DNA from 4 places in the Virgibacillus tibetensis genome. Region 1 is predicted to be linked to each of the others. Evidence: riboswitches for the same ligand, from Rfam matches in the RefSeq annotation. Region 1 holds a riboswitch; each other region holds the start of a gene.
What was found. Region 1 has a riboswitch for thiamine pyrophosphate ahead of tenA (thiaminase II). Riboswitches for the same ligand answer to the same signal wherever they lie in the genome.

Region 2: linked by a shared signal. The riboswitch ahead of thiW (energy coupling factor transporter S component ThiW) and the one ahead of tenA (thiaminase II) in region 1 are both predicted to bind thiamine pyrophosphate.
Region 3: linked by a shared signal. The riboswitch ahead of thiT (energy-coupled thiamine transporter ThiT) and the one ahead of tenA (thiaminase II) in region 1 are both predicted to bind thiamine pyrophosphate.
Region 4: linked by a shared signal. The riboswitch ahead of QGM71_RS13685 (YkoF family thiamine/hydroxymethylpyrimidine-binding protein) and the one ahead of tenA (thiaminase II) in region 1 are both predicted to bind thiamine pyrophosphate.

What each region holds. Positions count from the first base shown of each region.
Region 1 is NZ_JARZFX010000002.1:374,659-377,837, reverse strand. Features, by position in the region: gene QGM71_RS06620 (DoxX family protein) at 1-326, opposite strand, end outside; gene tenA (thiaminase II) at 694-1,389, opposite strand; TPP riboswitch at 1,499-1,594, opposite strand; gene upp (uracil phosphoribosyltransferase) at 1,694-2,326, opposite strand; gene QGM71_RS06605 (S8 family serine peptidase) at 2,640-3,179, shown strand, end outside.
Region 2 is NZ_JARZFX010000014.1:34,340-37,518, reverse strand. Features, by position in the region: gene thiD (bifunctional hydroxymethylpyrimidine kinase/phosphomethylpyrimidine kinase) at 1-555, opposite strand, end outside; gene thiW (energy coupling factor transporter S component ThiW) at 733-1,221, opposite strand; TPP riboswitch at 1,307-1,423, opposite strand; gene QGM71_RS18130 (DUF1801 domain-containing protein) at 1,552-1,905, opposite strand; gene QGM71_RS21895 (phosphotransferase) at 3,030-3,179, shown strand, end outside.
Region 3 is NZ_JARZFX010000011.1:15,804-18,982, forward strand. Features, by position in the region: gene QGM71_RS16690 (hypothetical protein) at 1-424, opposite strand, end outside; gene QGM71_RS16695 (general stress protein) at 577-927, shown strand; gene thiT (energy-coupled thiamine transporter ThiT) at 1,088-1,657, opposite strand; TPP riboswitch at 1,764-1,865, opposite strand; gene QGM71_RS16705 (M3 family oligoendopeptidase) at 1,941-3,179, opposite strand, start outside.
Region 4 is NZ_JARZFX010000007.1:15,916-19,094, forward strand. Features, by position in the region: gene QGM71_RS13675 (ABC transporter ATP-binding protein) at 1-890, opposite strand, end outside; gene QGM71_RS13680 (ECF transporter S component) at 887-1,465, opposite strand; gene QGM71_RS13685 (YkoF family thiamine/hydroxymethylpyrimidine-binding protein) at 1,467-2,066, opposite strand; TPP riboswitch at 2,168-2,274, opposite strand; gene QGM71_RS13690 (TetR/AcrR family transcriptional regulator) at 2,781-3,179, shown strand, end outside.

The DNA of each region.
Region 1 (3,179 bases):
AAGGAGAGGTTCATGGTGATCCCCATGAGAGCTGCAAAGTTGGTGAAAATGCCCAGAATAAGGGCGATACCCACTAATAATTCACCCCACGTAACCATAATTGAAAAGAATCCCTGGTAGGGTAATGCTACAGTTTCCAAAAATACTGCCCACCAGCCGGGCACCGCCGAACTCTCGGTTGCTACCTTGATAAATCCACCCGCATCAAATCCCCCACTGGTCAACTTTCCAAATCCAGCTGTCATCCATCTAAACCCAATATATATTCTTAATAGAGCCAAAATACCAGCAACTGCTTTATTGCTTCTGATAAAATTCATAATCATGTAAACCAGCTCCTTAACTATGTTTCTTATTTGTTGTTTGATTCATTGTGTAATAATTCACAATGAGCTGTAAAGGTGTATGTAGCACAGTTAAATCATACCATGATACTAAAAATACAGAATTGGTATACTACATTATTCGCAATATAGTAACAAAGTTATGACAGAAATCTGACATTAACAGCATGCCAATAGTGTTAATAGCAGCCACTTTCTGGTATGGATATATTTTGACGAATGGTTTGCTGGATTAAACGTAGAAATTACTTAGGGAGGGGCGAGTAATAAATAAAATTGACATAGTGAAAACTGTGCACATAAAAACGCTGCACCAAGCTTTGCTCGGTACAGCGCCAGATTTCACAATTTATTTTTTAGAAGCTGAAGAACTATTTTTTCGTTCTGACATCCAAACTTCTTTCGTGTAGGCCATCTCCCAGAACGCAAGCTCATACTCTTTAGCAATTACGAACTGTTCTTTCATTTTTTCTTTCTCTTTTTCATTCGCATCTTCAGCTATTCGATTCAGCAAGTCGATCTGATCCTGGGTGGATGCATGGAACCATTCACTGGCGTAGGTGTTAATCCAATTTTGATAGATTGCTTCAGATGGTTTTACGTTCTGATAGGTCTTTCCAATATCGGCATAGAGCCAATAGCAAGGAAGCAGTGCAGCAATTGTCTGACCGAGGCTGCCTGATAGGGCCGCACGGTATAAATGAGAAGTATAAGCATATGCTGTCGGCGCTGGTTTAAACTGATTCAGTTCTTTATCTGTAATATTCAGGATAGCTGCATGTTCTTTATGAACAGTTAGTTCTGCCTCTGCAGTATGTTTTGCTTTATCAGCAAGCATAGCAGTGATCCGGAAGTCATCGGCCTGTGCAGCCGCCAACGCATGTACCTTTCCAAAATGATTTAAATAGTAGATATCCTGTAAAATATAATACTTAAAAGTTTCCAATGGTAAATCTCCATTTGCAATACCTGTAACAAAAGGATGATTTAGGCTTTGTTCCCAGCTGTTTCTTGTAGCCTCTCTTAATGTTTCTGTAAATAGCATACAAAAATTCCTCCTCTTAGTTTGTTTCCGACTGATAGAGGAGGAAAGAGAAGCACTTAAAGGAATCCCTATGAAACTATCCCTTAAAAAGGACAGATTGGTTGAATAGTTAAGTGACTTTCCACTTCCCTCCGCTGGTGCTAACCAGATCAGGTTCTAAGGGTCATAAGTCTCAGCCTTAAACAAGGCTCCCCTAGCGGAAACGATTTATGAAATTATATATTCAGCCTATCACATGTAAAACTAAAGTCAACTATTGTTGCAGACATAACAAAAAGGACAGCCAGTTAGCTGCCCTTTTTAATTATTTTGTGCCAAACAGGCGGTCGCCTGCATCGCCAAAGCCGGGGATGATATAGCTTTTGTCATTTAATCCCTGATCTATGGATGCGGTGAATATGTCTACTTCCGGATGGTCTTTATGTATCGCATCGATTCCCTCTTGTACGGCAATAAGACATAAGAATTTAATATTTACTGCACCTCTGTCTTTCAACGCCTGGATAGCTGCTGAGGCGGAACCGCCAGTTGCCAGCATTGGATCAACGACGATTAGCTCCCGTCCTTGTATGTCTGTTGGCAGTTTAACGTAGTATTCAATTGCTTTTAATGTTTCAGGGTCGCGGTATAAACCTATATGGCCTACTTTAGCGACCGGGATCATTCTTGTAATACCATTAACCATGCCCAATCCTGCGCGCATGATTGGTACAATTCCAATTTTCTTGCCAGATAATTTCTTTGCATTCATTTTTTTAATTGGTGTTTCAATTGTTACTACTTGCAGCGCCAGATTTCGGGTCAGTTCATAGGCCATTAAAGTAGATATCTCATCTACTAACTCACGGAATTCCTTTGGTCCGGTATTTTTATCTCGAATAATGGTTAATTTATGTTGAATTAATGGGTGGTCCAGGACATGCACTTTTTTGACCATTATAATAACCTCCTTTGTAACATTAAATTAAATAGTACAGTAGAAAATTTAAAATGACAAGAATCTCGAAATGTTTCTTTTTCGTCCCATAAATTATTCAAATCACTCAATATAATATATGAGTTTGAAAAAAAGAGATTATACGTAACAGTTATCAAAGTTGGTTTTATATAAGTTATAGAGTGAGCCATCTATTTTGAGAAGGAAAAATCAAGTCTGACAAATAGCAGCAAATTTTAGCAGAAAGTACAGACAAACTATCACCAAACTGTTAAAATCTAGTAATAGTATAGATATAAAGGGGGTTAGAGAATTGTCAAAGTTATATCGCACCGTCTTTTTGCTGTTGTCTGCACTACTTATCATTTCATACCATCCTGTAAGCATTCACGGAATGAGCAGTAATGAGATTGAAGTAATTATTGGTTATGAAAATGAACGTGGTAAAGCGTTGATTATTGAAAAAAGCAGTGAAGTAGACTATCAGTTTAGTAATTTATCAGCAATAGCTGTAACTATAGATCAAAACAATTTGCCTGAATTGGAACAAAACGACAATGTTGCGTACATAGAAAATAATGTTTCCGTTACATTATCAAATCATACTCAATATATAGAGGAAATCTCTGAATCAAGGGAATTAACAGAAACGGAAGAATGGAATGTCCAATTAATCGGCAGTACATTTGCTTGGGAGGATGGCTTTACTGGAAGTGGGGTTAATATAGCAATCATAGATACGGGTATTTCTTCACACTCAGATCTAGCAATTTCCGGTGGGACTTCAGTAGTTGATTATACGAAAGAATGGGCGGACGATAACGGCCATGGGACACATGTGGCAGGTATCCTG
Region 2 (3,179 bases), on a different contig from region 1:
TCCTCCTTTGACAAGTGCCGCTCCTGCATTAAACTGTTCTACAATTTGTACAGCTGCCTGCTTCATATCATCAACTGTCTCTATCTTTTCTCCCGTAATAAATTCTGCCTCGGGGATATTCGGGGTGACTAAAGCTGTTAGTGGTAAAAGATTATCCCTCAAAAAATCACGTGCATTTTCTGAAATTAACGGGTCTCCACTCGTTGCCACCATTACTGGATCCATCACATAGGGTACATCCAGGCTCGAAATTTTTTTACTGATTACTTTCATCATATCTGTATTAGCAATCATACCTGTCTTGAATGCATGGACTGGCATATCTGAAAGGACAGATTCCAGCTGCTGTTCGATCATTTCAACGGGTAGATGATGCACCCCTTGAACCCCAGTTGTATTCTGGGCAACAACGGATGTTAGTACTGACATGCCGTAGCTTTTTAATTCTTGAAACGTTTTTAAGTCTGCTTGAATTCCAGCACCACCACTAGGGTCAGTACCAGCTATTGTAAGTGAACATGCAATGCTTTTTCCTGATTGATTTGTAAATGTCATAGAAATAGCCTCCTTATATAGTTTCGGAACTAACAGGAGTGAAAGTAGATTAAATAGAGGGTTTGTTGATGTTTCCTCCGACTACTTTCCTGTGCTGGAATTATCCAGATCAGCTTCCAAGGGACTAAGGATTAACACCTTATCTCAGCAGGGATAGTTCCCCCAGTAGTTTCCTGGTTATATGTTTTGTAATACATTCTTTTGTTTAACGCGGGATACAATGAACCAACCGATAAATGCACCGGTAATACTACTTACAAGAAAAGATGGCATGAAGAATAATGCACCTGCAGAAGTACCCATCAGAATTTTTGCAAAAGGTACTGCAAAGAGAGCCCCAATGATTCCTGATCCAATTGCTTCTCCAGCGACAGCCCATATCTTCTTTTTAAAATGACGATAAAGATATCCAGCTAAGAGAGCACCAACCATACCACCTGGAAATGCCAATAGGGTACCAAGACCAAGCATGTTACGAAGTAAACCAATCATAAATGCAATAATTACAGCAGGCCCTGGACCAAGCATCACGGCCGCCATGACGTTGACTGCATGTTGTACAGGATAAGCCTTGGCAATCCCAGCTGGAAACCAAAGTAGTTGTGCCCCCAGTGTTCCAATTGCTACAAATACGGACATGGTCGTTATTAACTGTGTTCGATTCATCCAATTCCTCCTCTAAAAAAGTGCACCAAAAAAGCCAGATCTCATCACAAGAAGACCTGGCTTAAAATAAGCTGAAATAGATTAGACTTATCGTCTGCTACTTCCCTCCGCTGGTATTATCCAGATCAGGTCCATAAGAGTCGGAAGCTTAAACGCGCTTTCCTCTCAGCCCACGATTTATTGGGCACCCCTAGTAGTAATTTTACTATGAAATTTTGGTACTTAAATCATATCAAAGATAAATATGTTTGTCACGAGTCACGAGCAATAAGTATCCTTGGAGATCAAGAATCATTGTAGTCGGTGGAGGTAGACTCTGAAGATTTTCAATCAAGTCTTCAGTCTGATTGCTTCTTTAATAAGTGCCTGATATTTGGCAGGCTGAATTTCCTCAAGTGAAGTAACTCTGATGTGGCGCATCTTCTTACCCGTTCCCTCAAGTAATTCATCTTTATCCTCTAGGCTTGCACCGAAGTAAAACCCCAGATTAACATGACCTTTGGCAGTTTGGAGGTAACAAACTAATCCATTTTCTATGTAGCAGGGTTTGTTCCATTTCATTTCTTCCACTATATTTTCTGATGTATCAAAGATGAGGTTGCGCAATGTTACTGTGATTTCTCTAATATGCTCAGGTAAGCCATTCAAAAATTCTTCAACTTCTATACTTTTATTTGCGGGCATGCCGCCAACTCCTTTCCTTACTTGAGGTTTAATTCTTCCTTCGCTTATCTTTAGAATTAGCTCATTTCTCAATCCAATTCTGTAATTCAATCGTTAGTCAACAAAGCATAACACAAGTGGAGGAAATACACGGAGACTCCAACGGGGGAGAAGCGTCAAAACCGTCCAATCTCATACGTGCGCGTTACGACCTTTTTGGCATAAATGCTGCCCTGCATTCATTCAGCGATCGCTCCACTTTATCCCGCGTTCACCCCGGTTTGTCCAGCGATCACCCCTTTGGGCGATGTGTATTTCCGTAAGCGGAGTTACGTCAATAACAAGCTACACCGTACTTAATAGATTTTGTGTAAAACAGACAAAATAAAAAGGATAGTAGGCATTGATGTTGTGTCTTACTATCCTTAAATGTATCAATGGAGCATAGCGGGCTCGAACTGCTGACCTCTTGGCTGCCGGCAAACGATAATATTGTTTCATGTTTTATAACATATTCAAGGTGTTTTAATGAATTTAATCAACGGTTTTCAATATGTTTTTTAAATTTAAAAAAGATGACCCAGTAATGAATCATCTTCGTACGATAATTAGTTGGTAAAAATATCGCCTTTAATTCGTCAAGACCGTCGGCGGTTTGCCCCCGAATACGGTAGATTGGATTTTAAAGAAAGTGGATGCCGATGTTAAAATGATTGAGATTAATAAACTGAAAGGTAGCACATCGTCCACATTGCATCACAATTCCATTCAAATAGGGGGGCAAATAAAAGATGTCGTTATTCGTCAATTTGATAACAAGGAATGGCTAATGTAGGAACTAGATCTTGCTCTACATGAAGCGGAAATTCTGCGTTTGGCTTCTCGGGTGGAAGTAGCTACAGCTGAAATAATCGCGTTTGATGAGAGTGGTCGACGTTGCGGGATGCTGGCGGTTTTAATGACGATGCTTGAAGGGTAAGTGGAATTAATCCCTCAACATATGGGGAAATGGCTGAATGGTTTAGCAGAAGCTCTTGAGAAGATACACGAAGTTGATGCAAAGCAAAGGAGTTTTCTTGGACGTATTTTACATATAATGATATTTCGACAGTGGAAGTGCCAACTTGGTCAAGCGTTCCAGGTGCATGGAGAAAAGCAATCGATATTGTAAAAGGCCCGTGCCCTGTCATTCAGAATGTTTTATCCACCGCGATTACCACCCTGCAAATGTTTTATGGAAAAATGATACCGTTAGCGGCATAGTGACTGGATTAATGCGTGCAGAGGAACAGCCG
Region 3 (3,179 bases), on a different contig from region 1:
GTAAGCCTGAACGTACAGCAGCAGGTACTAATAACGCACATATGAGTGGTACTGCGGGTGTCGGCCAGAAGAATAAAGATATAACAAAAGTCACACCTACGAGAACAAAGAATGAAACATGACCATTTATCATCATTTTCTGGATTGGCCTGATCATTCTCTGATCAGCACCCAAATCACGTAACGAATGCAGTAGGGCCAACATGAAGGTAATGATTAAAAAAATACTGAAAAGCTCTTGCGCAGCTACTAAATTCGCATTAAAAATGGCTGTAAATCCATCAATTAAACTCCCCTTGTATACCCAAGCTATGACAAATGTTCCAAGTAAGGTTGGTAACACAACCCCCTTACGGAAAACCATGGTACCTATAATTAGCAGTGTGAATAAACCATACAACCAATGAGAAATTGTTAGATCCATGTATACCTCTTCCTTTCCTGATGAATAGTCCTATAGCCTATGCATAACACAAGCTTAGCGCTACCAAGCTAAGTTCAAGTCCGGTTTACATGTTTAATTCTTTTTCACCTGGGAATATAATAATTGAACAACTTAAGAGGAGGAGATACTACTTGAAACCATTTATTAAGACGTATTCAAATGATGAACAACTTAAGACAGATATAAGCCTTTTAAAGGATAAGGGTGTAAACAAAGAAGATGTGTATGTTTTATCACATGATGAGGATCGAACAAAACGCATAGCTGGAAGTGCGGACACGAATACCATCGGAATCAAAGAAATGGACTTTGGCAATGCGGTAGGAACACTATTCAGTAAAAAAGGCGATGAACTACGCACGAAGCTGGAAGAAATGGGGTTCTCCAAAGCGGAAGCAGAAAATTATGAAGAAGATATGGATGAAGGTAAAGTGCTGTTAATTGTGACAAATAATGAAGCCGTAAATAGCTATTTACTTTAAATAAAAGTGGACAACCTAATGCGCATAGGTTGTCCTTTTCATTTTACATCGTTTTATGATTTTATAATAATTGCAGCAAAACGTGAGGGAATGAACCAAATGAAAAGGTAACCTCTTTTATATGAAGAGGTTACCTTAATGTGAGCGGACTAGTAATCTTTTAAGACGCGTTTAATAATGTTTTAGGCTGCTTGTGGAATAAAAAGAATACAAGCACGGTACATAAAATAAAGGATGGTAACATATAAGAACCATTATATACTAACGAGTACAACCAGACTGGCTGCCCTTCAATTGCCGATCCAAAAAATACGATGCCAGCAAAATAGTGTGCAATAAAACGTAATACTGACCCTAGAAGCACGCCGAGTGCGATATACGTAAGGTATACCTTAGTACTCTTTTCTTTAACTGCTTGTTGGATTTGTTTTGCAAAGATACCAGCGAACCCTAATACGGTAAACGCAATAGCATAATCAATAAACCCTTGTAATGGGTGCAGGATATATGCAGTACCTGTAGCAACCTGCAATACCCCCCATAAAAACCCTGCAAGCAAACCGCCTTTAATTCCCCAGCGAAATGCTATGATAAAAATCGGAATCATTGCAAAAGATATGGATCCACCCTGTGCCCAAATTTTGAAGGACAACGGAAGAATATCCAACAATAAAGCCAATGCTGTAAAAATTGCTACCTCAATTAAAAACAATGTACGCTTTGATTTCATCTAAACTCTCTCCCCTTTTTAAAGCTAAGTTCTATTTTTTGCACAAAAAAAGCAATGCCAAGGGGAAGACTTCCTGATGGGGAATCCGCTCACATTGCTTTTATTCCATCAAAAAAGCCACCATCCCTACGCTAGTATTAACTAACAGGTTCAAAGGGTAAGAACAAATTTGTTCACTCTCAGCCAAATGGCTCCCCCTGAAGGCTTCTATTATATTGCTTTTTTCGTTACTTATAGTATACCGTATCAATCATATATTTACAATTTTACATAACATTCCTTACTAGAGTGAGAGGAATTCCTCTACGTCCTTTACACATAACTGGATGGCAGACTCCCAAAAATCAGTAGTTGTTAAATCTACGTTTAAGTGCTTTCTTGCCAATTCTTCCACATTCATCCGTCCAGTATCCCTAAGCAACTCAATATATGATTCTTCAAAGCTTCCACCCTTCTCCTTTGCATGCGCATAGATACCCAAGCTGAAAAGATAACCAAATGTGTAAGGGAAATTATAAAACGGCACACCTGTAATATGGAAGTGAAGCTTAGACGCCCAGAAGTTTTGATCGTACTCTTCAAGCGCATCACCATATGCCTCTTTTTGTGCTTCGATCATCAACTCGTTTAATCGATTCACGGAAACTAAACCTTCTCTTCGTTCTTCATAAAAATTGTTTTCAAAAATAAAACGGGCATGTATATTCATAAAGAAGGCAACGCTGCGTTGAATTTTGTCTTCTAGTAATGCCTGTTTCTCTTTTTTATTTTGTGCACCTTTCACAGAAGCATCAGCAACAATCATTTCTGCAAATGTAGAAGCTGTCTCAGCAACGTTCATTGCATACCGCTGGTTTAATCCATTAACATCATTCATTACATGCTGATGATAAGCATGCCCTAATTCGTGTGCAAGTGTTGCAATATTAGAGGTAGTTCCAGAGTACGTCATGAAAATACGTGTTTGTTCACTATCCGGAAAACTAGTACAGAATCCACCTGGACGCTTACCAGAACGGTCTTCCGCTTCTATCCAGCGTTTATCAAACGCCATCTGAGCAAAGTCAGCCATTTTCGGACTAAACTCCCGAAATTGCTCAACAATAAAGCTTGCTCCCTCTGTATAACTGGACTTTTTAACAGATTTAGTCACAGGAGCACCAACATCGTACATGCTCAGTTTCTCCAATCCTAATATTTCAGCCTTCTTTTCAAGAAATTTTACAAAATGATGTTTATTATTCGTTATCGCCTTCCACATAGCGTCTAATGTTTCTTTCTGCATACGGTTAATGGTTAAAGGTTCTTTTAAAACATCAGCCCAGTTTCTGTGTTTATAGGTTTGGAGACGAAAGCCTGCCAAATGATTTAAAGTTTGTCCAAATAAATCAGCCTTTTCTTTCCAAGCTTTATCTAATTGTTCAAAAACATGCTTGCGAACTTCCCGGTCGGGGTTGCTTAACTTATTGGAAGCCTGCCCTACAGAATACGAGTTAGTTTCTCCCTCCTCTTCTAGTTCCAC
Region 4 (3,179 bases), on a different contig from region 1:
GATGTTGCATAGTTATTTTGCGTATACGCTTCCCATTCTGTCGGTATCCATAAGTGGGCCTGTTTTGAAAAATCATCTAACGTAAGTGGTACAGTTGCTAACCCGTCGTCTAAATGGTTTATTAGATACTGTGTTACTTTAGGGATCCAAATACCTTCCGATTCAAGTTCATGAAACTTATCTTTAATTGCTTTTCGCAAGGATCCATCGTAAAAAACCTCTCCTCGGCTGTTCAGCAGTACACATCTCTCAGTTAATTCTGTCCAGCCATCTAATTGATGCTCAATAATTAAAAGGGCACAATTGGTTTTCTTTTTTAAACGTTGAATAGTTAGAATTAAATCTTTTGTAGCAACGGGATCCAAATTAGCGGTTGGTTCATCTAAAATGAGTAAGGATGGTTCCAACGCAAGAATACAAGCTAGTGCAAGTTTTTGCTTCTGTCCGCCAGACAAAGTAGCTATTGGAAGTTTTTTATATGGAAGCATATCTACTAGCATTAAAGATTCATCCACTTTATCCTCCATCAGTTCATTGGGAATACGTATATTCTCCAGGCCAAAAGCTACTTCATCTTCAACAGTTTGCATACAAAATTGCGTTTCAGGGTCCTGAAAAACCACCCCAACAGATTGACTTAGTTCACCAGGGTTATAGTCAGTAGTCTTTTTACCATTAATAAAAACAAGTCCATTCATCTCTCCATCCAATTCACGCGGATAAAGTCCATTTAAACAGGATGTCAATGTGCTTTTACCACAACCACTTGGTCCAAGAAGTAATATGCTCTCCCCGTGTTCCATCTCGAAGCTTATGTTCGATAGTGTGTCTTCATTGAGATGGGTTTCAAATCGTAAACTAAGCTGCTCGATTTTTAAAAAGGGTGTCATGCTGCATTCTTCTTTCTATATTCTTTTCCTAATGCGAAACTGGACAGTACACCGGTTTTAGCTAACCCATCACTTAAGGCCTTACCTAATAAACCTGCGATTAAAGCACCACTAATAACGCGTGTAATAAACATCGCTATTACATACCCAGTAGATAATGCAACGTAACCACTCATAAAATAGCCATAAATAAAACTGGTTACCGCAGAGCCGACACCTGCTGCCATTAGAACCCAGGTGGAATAATTCTTCCAGCGTGTAGCAGCAAAAGCAGCTTCGGCACCAATCCCTTGTACCATTCCGGCTACAATTAACATGGGGCCAGCAGTACTTCCGATTAATACTTCCACCATAGCTGCAATTGTTTCAGATAAGAATGCAGCACCAGGCTTTCTAATGATATAAGCTACAATAATCGAAACAATAAACCATATACCGAAAATAAGGTCATAGCCTATTGGTCCAAAAAAGCCGACGAGGACCTTTCCAACAGGGAAAAAGGCTAAATAAACTACTGCAAAAACGACAGATAATGCTGCCATTACAACAATTTCTTTGAAGCGCCAAGTACTCAAATTAATTTACTCCTTTGTGTGAAGGACTATTAGCTGATATGGAAACAGTCATAACAGTATGACTCGATCCACCCTCAACAGTTGCTTTAAAAACCTGTTCCAACCCATTGAATATTGCAACTGCCTCCCCATCCAGTCGAGTAGAATAATGGGATGGGGAGACGGTGACATGCTTTTTCATTGCATCGATCTGTTCATAAATTACATCCATATAATCACCACCACCTAAAGGGTAGAGGGAAAATTTAGAACCAGCAAATTGCTTGATATCTTTAATTTTCTCCATGTTTTGTGGATTTTCATCCTCAGCCATATATGCATCTCCTGTTGAATCACCAGGACAACCTAAAGAGTATGTTGCTTGAAATGCTACATGCTCTCCTGTGTTAGCTGCATACATAAAAATAGCTTTTGTTACATCAAAAATATGGACAAGCTTCCCACGTACTGTCGTTGTCACGTCATCTGTTTTTAAATGAACCTTGGATGTATCAACTTCTTCTAACGAATCCTTAATAATATCGACAAAATTGTCACTCATAGGGTATATAGAAAAACTAACCCCCGCAATATCACTTTTTGTACAAGCTTGTTTAATCATACAAAAATCTCCTCCTCTATAATGGCAATAAAAAAGACTGCATCCCTGGGGAATGCAGTCTGGTTGTATGCTTTGTCAATAATTAATAAACGTAAGACATATACACGTCGACCGCACTTCCCCACGCTAGTATTATCCAGTTCGGGTTCAAAGGGTCAGAACAAAACAGTTCTTCTCAGCCGTATTTACAGCTCCCCCAGTGCTAAAGTTACTATGCAGTTTTCTAAATCTATCTTAACATGTGTAAATATAATGTAAAGTCATTTATTGGATTTAACATACCTATAGCGAATATTTACTAAGGCAATAGTTAATGTTATAACAAAGCACAATACATGTGGAGGAATTACACGGAGACTCGGGGGGGAGGCGTCAAAAACGCCCAATCTGGCACGTGTACGATTCGACCGTTTTGGCATGACCGCTGCGCCTGCCTTTATTCAGCGATCGTTCCACTTATTCCAGCGTTCGGCTTACTTTATTCCGCGCTTGTTCAGCTTTATCCCGTGTTCACCCCTTTAACCGAAGTGTATTTTCTGAACGGTTAGCTATGACAGTAACTAGCTACGTCGTACTTTATATAAATAGCAACAAACTATATGAAAAGAGCCAAAAAGTAGAGGGAACAATTCACTTGCTAATTGTGTCAAAATGAGATACAATTTATATAAACTATTCAGTCAGTTTTAAATTTATCTAAAGTAGGTGTGTAGAATGGCTCCAAGAATTTCAGATGAGGCGAAGGAAGAAAGAAGAATAACTTTACTTCAAGCTGCGTTGGAGTGCTTTTCTGCAAAGGGATATTATGCATCTACTGTAGATGATATTGTAAGCTACTCGAAACTGAGCAAGGGATCCGTTTATAATTATTTTAATAGTAAAGAGGAAATCTTTATTAATCTTCTACAACAACAAAGAACGGTTGCAATGGAAAGACTGCAAATCAGACTAAATGACATTAAGAGTCCGCTGGAGAAACTAAAATACTGGATTAATACAGATATTCCATACAACCTGGATAAGAAAAAGATGATGCGTGTTCATATCGAATTTTGGTTATATTCTAAGGAATCACCGGAAATGCAAAAGGTGTTGAAAGACCGGTTTGATGTT